DNA from 2 places in the Cryptosporangium arvum DSM 44712 genome. Region 1 is predicted to be linked to the other one. Evidence: riboswitches for the same ligand, from Rfam matches in the RefSeq annotation. Region 1 holds a riboswitch; the other holds the start of a gene.
What was found. Region 1 has a riboswitch for S-adenosylmethionine ahead of thrC (threonine synthase). Riboswitches for the same ligand answer to the same signal wherever they lie in the genome.
Positions count from the first base shown of each region.

Region 1 (3,405 bases):
CGTTTCAGGCCCTGCTAATCATCTCTACTACCTACCGCGTTATTCGTACCGCTTTATACAATTTTATTCCGCGTTGGTCGAATCGCAGGTCTTATTTCGAGGAACGAAGACCACTCTCTCAAGTTCCCGACGGACGAACGACCCCGCACTGATGTGCGGGGCCGTTCGAGGGTCCGGAATCAGCCGAGCAGGCCGGCTTCCCGTGCTCCGCGAAGCGACGGCGCGATCCGGTGGGTGGGACCGACGCGACCTTCGATCGCGTCGGCGGTCTTCAGGCCCTCGCCGGTGTTGAAGATGACGGTCTCGGCGTTCGGGTCGAGCTCGCCCGACTCGACCAGCTTCTTCAGCACCGCGACCGTGACCCCACCCGCGGTCTCACCGAAGATGCCGGTCGTCTCGGCGAGCAGCCGGATGCCGTCCCGGATGTCGTCGTCGTCGACCGCGGCGATCGACCCCCCGGTGCGGCGCACCGCGTCGAGCACGTAGGGCCCGTCAGCCGGGTTGCCGATGTTCAGCGACTTCGCGATGCCGGTCGGCTTCACCGGGCGGACGACGTCGTGTCCCTCGGCGAACGCGGTGTAGACCGGCGAGCAGCCGGCCGACTGGGCGCCGAAGACCTTCCAGTCGGCGTCGGACACGATCCCGGCCTTCACCAGCTCGCCGAACGCCTTGTCGATCTTGGTGAGCAGCGAGCCCGAGGCGATCGGCACGACGACCTGCGCCGGGAGCCGCCATCCGAGCTGCTCGGCCACCTCGTAGCCGAGCGTCTTGGAACCCTCGGCGTAGTACGGCCGCACGTTCTGGTTGACGAACGCGGTCGACTCGAACGCGTCGTCCTCCTGCAGTTCGCTGGTCAGCCGGTTGACGTCGTCGTAGCTGCCGTCGACGGCGACCAGGCGGGGGTTGTAGACCGCGGAGGCGAGGATCTTGCTGGGCTCCAGGTCGGCCGGGATGAACACGGTGGCCTGCCAGCCGACCCGGGCGGCGTGCGCGGCCACCGAGTTGGCCAGGTTGCCGGTGGACGCGCAGGCCACCGAGCGGTAGCCGAGCCCCTTGGCGGCGGTGAGAGCCAGCGAGACGACCCGGTCCTTGAACGAGTGGGTCGGGTTCGCGGAGTCGTCCTTGACCCAGAGCGGAGCGTTCAGGCCGATCGCGGCGGCCAGCCGGTCGGCCCGGACGAGCGGCGTCAGACCGGGATTGAGCGAAACCCGGTCGTCGGGGTCCTGACCGACGGGCAGGAGCGGCGCGTAACGCCAGATGTTCTGCGGACCGGCCTCGATCTGTTCCCGGGTCACCGACGCGAGCGCGTCGGCGTCGTAACCGACCTCCAGCGGGCCGAAACACTCGGCACAGGCGTGGATCGCGATGAGCGGGAACTCCGCACCGCAGTTACGGCAGCGCAGCACGCGAGCGGGGCTGGCGGTGTCCTGGGCAGCAAGCAGCGACGTCATGGCGAGGCCATCCTCATCTCTCCCGGTTCAACCGGGACGGAGTTGGCACCTGTCGCACCTGCCTCGCTGTGCGAGATTCGCTGGATGCGATGGTTGCCGGGGCTTCACCGGGCCGTATCCCTCTGCCCCTCTGGATGAGTTCCTATGAAGTTGTGTCGCCCAGTTTACGGCGCCCGCCCGGCGAGCCAAATCGATTCCGCACACCTGCTGGGAGTTACCTGGCTCACTGTGCGGGCGCCTTCACACTGAGGAAGCGTCAGTGGAACATGCCCCTCCGCTGGGTCAGGATCTGCAGGTGCTCGTGGAGCCACTGCTCCCAGTTGAGCTGCTCGGCGCCCGCGTACTGCACGGTGAACCGGTTGTAGGCGTCGCTGCCCGATGTCAGGAAGCCGCCGCGCTTGTCCAGCTCCAGCAGGACGTCCATCGACTGCGGGCCGGAGATGAAGGTGACCTCGAGCTCGTTGATCGTGCCGGCGTACTGGTGCGCCGGGTAGTACTCGATCTCCTGGTAGAACGGCAGCCGCGACCCGTAGAGCGTGCCCCGCTCCAGGTCGGCGCCCTTGAACTGGAAACCGAGCCGGCTGAACGCGTCGAGCAGGCGGGCCTGAGCCGGCAGCGGGTTGACCTGGATCGGGTCCATGTCGCCCTTGTCCAGCGAACCGGCCAGCTCCAGCTCGGTGCGGACGCCGAGCCGCATGCCGTGCAACGGTTGCCCGTTGACGGTCGTCACCGGGGTCTCCCAGGGCACCGCGAGCTCGAACGGGACCGCGTGGCGCGCACCGGGCTGCAGGCTGAACCGGTGTCCGAGGTGCAGGCGCTGGAACGGCAGCATCGTGTTGTACTCGTAGTCGTCCCCGCCGGCGGATTCACCCTCCACCTCGACCTTGGCGACCAGCTCGAGTTCCACCCGGTCGACGACCATCTCGACGTTGCCGCCACTGATCCGCACCTCGCCGCGGAGCACGTCGCCCGGCCGGGTGTGCGGAGAGGCGAGCACGGTATCGACGGACGCGCCGCCGCCGAACATCGCCGAGAGCTTTTTGAACATCACACGATCCTTTGGGTGCGAGGGTGGTCTGCTGCATGGTCGCAGTCCGGGCCCTTCAAAGGGGCGGACTCGTCAGGGATGCGACTACCGGATACCCCTCAACTGACGATGTCTTTCCGGAGAAAGCGCCACCATGCCAGGGCGAGAAAGACGGTTGTGTAGGCAACGGCCGAAACCGCGCCCTTCACCATGTCTTCGGCCTCGATCGGGGAGGAAAGCAGCGACAACCACGCCGTTCCGTAACGGGTCGGAAGCAGCGCGCGAAGATCTCCGAGCGCGGTGACCGCTTCCAGAATATTCGAGATGATCCACAGCATCACCGCGCCGCCGACCGCGCCCAATGGGGCATCGGTTCGTACCGAGAGGTAGAACGCGAGCCCGGCCACGGGTAGCAACGTGATAGCGATATAGACGACCGCGAGAACGATGCGCCCGAGCGCTTCGACCGCCGGGATGTCGACGCCGAGCTGAGTACGCAGCGGTCCCCAGCCGAACGCGAGCGTCCCGGCGATCATCGCCACGGTCGGCAGCAACGCGAGGGCGAACCCGCTGTAGGCCAGGCCGACGGTCAGCTTCTGACGCAGCAGCCGGCCCCGCGGGACCGGCGACGCCAGCAGGTAGCGCAGCGTCCCCCAGCTCGCTTCGCTGGCCACCGTGTCGCCGCAGAACAGCGCGACCACCACCAGCAGCAGGAAGCTCGACGCCACGAAGATCGAGAACAGCGTGAAGTTCGCGCCGCTCGAGGTGGCCAGGTCGGCGAGGCTGTTGCCTTCCTGCGCCGAGTCGGGGTCGTCGGGGACGCCGATCTTGAACGCCGCCACCAGGATCAGCGGCAGCACGATCAGGAACCCCAGCGCGATCTGGGTACGCCGGCGGGTGAGCTGGCGCGCGAACTCGGCGCCGAAC
Region 1 is NZ_KK073874.1:558,097-561,501, reverse strand. Features, by position in the region: gene thrC (threonine synthase) at 180-1,451, opposite strand; SAM riboswitch class I at 1,462-1,592, opposite strand; gene CRYAR_RS02585 (sporulation protein) at 1,708-2,499, opposite strand; gene CRYAR_RS02580 (ABC transporter permease) at 2,598-3,405, opposite strand, start outside.

Region 2 (3,405 bases), 5.9 Mb from region 1:
CATCCAGTCGTTGAGCTGCCGGATCGCGTGGTCCACCCGGCGGTACTCGCGGTAGGACAGTCCGATGTCGAGCACGGGCGCGGCCGCGCTGCCCCAGGCGACGAACTGCGCCCGCATGGCCGCCGGGACACCGAGGATCTCCGCGATGATCGTCACCGGCAGCAGGCTCGCGTAGTCGCGGACCAGGTCGGGTTCCGGGCCCGCCCGGTCGAGCAGCTCGTCGGCGAGCTCACCGACCCGCTCGCGCATCGACGCCATCGCGCGCGCGGTGAACACACGGGAGACCAGCCGCCGGTAGCGGGTGTGCACCGGCGGGTCGACGGCGAGCATCGACGGCGGCGTCACCGGGCCGATCGTCCGCTGCGGGCGGGTCATCATCCAGCGGGCCGCGGGCGGCAGGGCGTCCGGGTCGGAGACGACGCCGAACGCGTCGCTGCGCAGCACCGCTCCGGCGATGTGGTGATGGGCGGTCGCCGCCAGGAACGACCCCCGCACGATCGGCGCGCGGTCGCGGATCTCGGTGTAGAGCGGGAACGGGTCCTCCCGGGTGGAGCGGTCGGAGAACAGCCGCGCCTGCAGGTCACCCTGCTTGCGGGCCCGGTTCATCGCCAGCCGGGCGACGCCGTGCCGCGTCGACCAGGAGCCGGCGGTGAGCAGCTCGGCGTGCAGACGGTTCGGGCGCTCGCGAGTCTCCATGGAACCTCCAGACGTACGACGTACGTCTTACGTACACCGTACGTACGCTAGCCGTCAACGTGAATGGTGGTTAACATTCCGCCCATGGAGCTCACCGAAGCCCGCCGCCGGTTCGCCGAACTCCGCGACCGGGCCGAGGGCGTCCGCCCCGAGGAACTCGACGAGATCTGGGCCGCGTTACCGACCGCACGGGTCGACGACGTCCTCGGAGCCTGGAAGGGGGCCGACTTCGCCACCGGGCACCCGCTGCACCAGGGTCTGGTCGACGCGCGGTGGTACGGCAAGACGTTCGTCAGCGCCTCCGACGCCAAACCGCTGATCTGCACCGACGAGAACGGCGCGCGCTACTCCGACCTCGCGCTCGGACGCGGCGGCGAGGCCTCGCTGTGGGCGGTCGAGTTCCGCGGCGAGGTCACGGCGACGATGGTGTACGACGCCCAGCCGGTGTTCGACCACTTCAAGTGGGTCGACGACGACACGCTGATGGGGATCATGAACGGCAAGTCGCCGCTGATCTTCCACCAGGGGCACCACTACTACTTCCTGCTCGAGCGGGACGTATCGGGTACAGTCCCGGCGTAGGTCATGAGTGCCAGCGCCAAGCCCCGGCTCGCTGGCCGGCAACCCTCCACGGTTCGCGGTGGGGTGCCCCGGGTGAAGACCTGGCCCGACCGTGGTCCTCACGGCGGGCAAGCGCGGACCTCGTGACGGGGTCCTCTGTGCCAGGAGTGACGCCTCGTGCTGACCCATGCCCACCCCGCCCTGCCCGCCGCGACGAGCCCCGGAGACCGCCGGAGCGCCGGAGTGACCGTGCTCGGAGACGACCTGCCGGTCACGCTGGCCGACGGCACGCTCACCGACCACGTCAACCTCGACTACGCCGCGACCGCGCCCTGCCTCGCCGCCGCCGCGGAGGCCGTGAACGCGATCCTGCCCTGGTACGCGAGCGTGCACCGGGGCGCAGGCGCGGCCTCGCAGCGCTGCACGCTGGCCTACGAGCGGGCGCGCCAGACGATCGGCGACTTCGTCGGCGCGCGCCCGGCCGACCACGTCGTGTTCACCCGGAACACCACCGACGCGCTGAACCTGCTGGCCCGGGCGCTCCCGGCCGGGACCACGGTCGTCGGCTGGGCCGGTGAGCACCACGCGAACCTGCTCCCCTGGACCGACACCGTGTCGCTGCCGGTCCCCCGCACCGCCGCCGAGGCGATCGCCGGCCTCGAAGCCGCCCTGGCCGACCTCCCCGCCCCGCCGCGCGCGGCCACCCCCGGCCGCGCGGGCACTCCGGGGCGGCTCCGGGGAACCGTGCTGGTCACCGTCACCGGGGCCTCCAACGTCACCGGCGAGGTGTGGCCGCTCGCCGCGCTCACCGAGACCGCGCACCGCCACGGCGCCCGCATCGCCGTCGACGCCGCCCAGCTCGCGCCGCACCGCCCGGTCTCGCTCGCCGCCACCGGCATCGACTACCTCGCGCTCTCCGGACACAAGCTCTACGCCCCCTTCGGCGCCGGCGTGCTGGTCGGACGGGCCGACTGGCTCGACGCCGCGGACCCCTACCTGGCCGGCGGCGGGGCCACCGCCTACGTCGCCCCGGTGACCGACGGCGACCTGATCGGCTACGCCGTGGACTGGAACTCCGGGCCGGCCCGGCACGAGGCCGGAACCCCGAACCTGCTCGGCGCGGTAGCGCTCGCCGCGGTCTGCGAAACCCTCGCCGCCGCGGACCGCGACGCCCTCGCCGCCGACGAGAATGCCCTGGTGGAGCGGCTGCGCGACGGGCTGGCGCACCTGCCGGGCGTCGAGGAGCTGCGGAAGTTCACCGACGGGCACGACCGCGTCGGCATCGTGAGTTTCGCGGTGGCGGGCGTGCCGGCCGCGGACGTGTCCGCGTACCTCGCCACCCGCCACGGCATCGGGGTCCGCGACGGCCTCTTCTGCGCCCACCCGCTCACCGAGCGTCTGCTGGCCGACGCGTCCGCCCGCGCCGGCGCCGACCTCGGCCCCACCGCGGTGCGCGCCAGCGTCGGTCTCGGCAGCACTCCCGGCCACGTCGACCGGCTGCTGACCGGGCTCGCCGAACTGACCCGGGACCGTTTTGGTGGGCTATGACCCACCCGAACGTTCACGCTTCACGAGGGGTTCTCCGGATATCGACCGGGTCGCTGGCGCGTACCCGATAGTGTTCGCGGATGTTCGTTGTGACCCTCACTTACGTCGCTGACATCTCCGAAGTGGATTCCGAAGAGGAAGCCCACCTCGCCTGGCTCGACAGCCAGTTCGCCGACGGGGTGTTCGTCGCCTCCGGCCGGCGGGTGCCGCGCCACGGCGGCGTGATCTTCGCCGACAACGTCGATCGCGAGGAGCTCAACCGGCGCCTCTCCCTCGACCCCTACGCCGAGAAGTGCCTGGCCGACTACACCGTGATCGAGTTCGACCCCACGCGGGTCGCGCCCGGTTTCGAGAAGTTACGCTCCGACACCGCTTCTCCGGGTGCCGGCGTGGCCGGTGTCCCGCCCCGCTCCGCCGTCCCGGCCGACGCCCCCGCCACCGAGGCCTGAGAGGCACGATCTCGCGCCGCGCCGGTCGCGCGGCGCGAGCCCGCGCGTCAGGACGGTGCGGGGTGGGCGTTCAGCGCGATACCCGGCTCGAACGCGCCGGTGACCAGGGTGTCGGCGCAGTAGTCGGGCGAGACGAAGATCTTGCGCGCGC
Region 2 is NZ_KK073874.1:6,477,573-6,480,977, forward strand. Features, by position in the region: gene CRYAR_RS29750 (cytochrome P450) at 1-696, opposite strand, end outside; gene CRYAR_RS29755 (DUF4334 domain-containing protein) at 781-1,278, shown strand; SAM riboswitch class IV at 1,278-1,398, shown strand; gene CRYAR_RS29760 (aminotransferase class V-fold PLP-dependent enzyme) at 1,501-2,805, shown strand; gene CRYAR_RS29765 (YciI family protein) at 2,886-3,254, shown strand; gene CRYAR_RS29770 (hypothetical protein) at 3,302-3,405, opposite strand, start outside.
Region 2: linked by a shared signal. The riboswitch ahead of CRYAR_RS29760 (aminotransferase class V-fold PLP-dependent enzyme) and the one ahead of thrC (threonine synthase) in region 1 are both predicted to bind S-adenosylmethionine.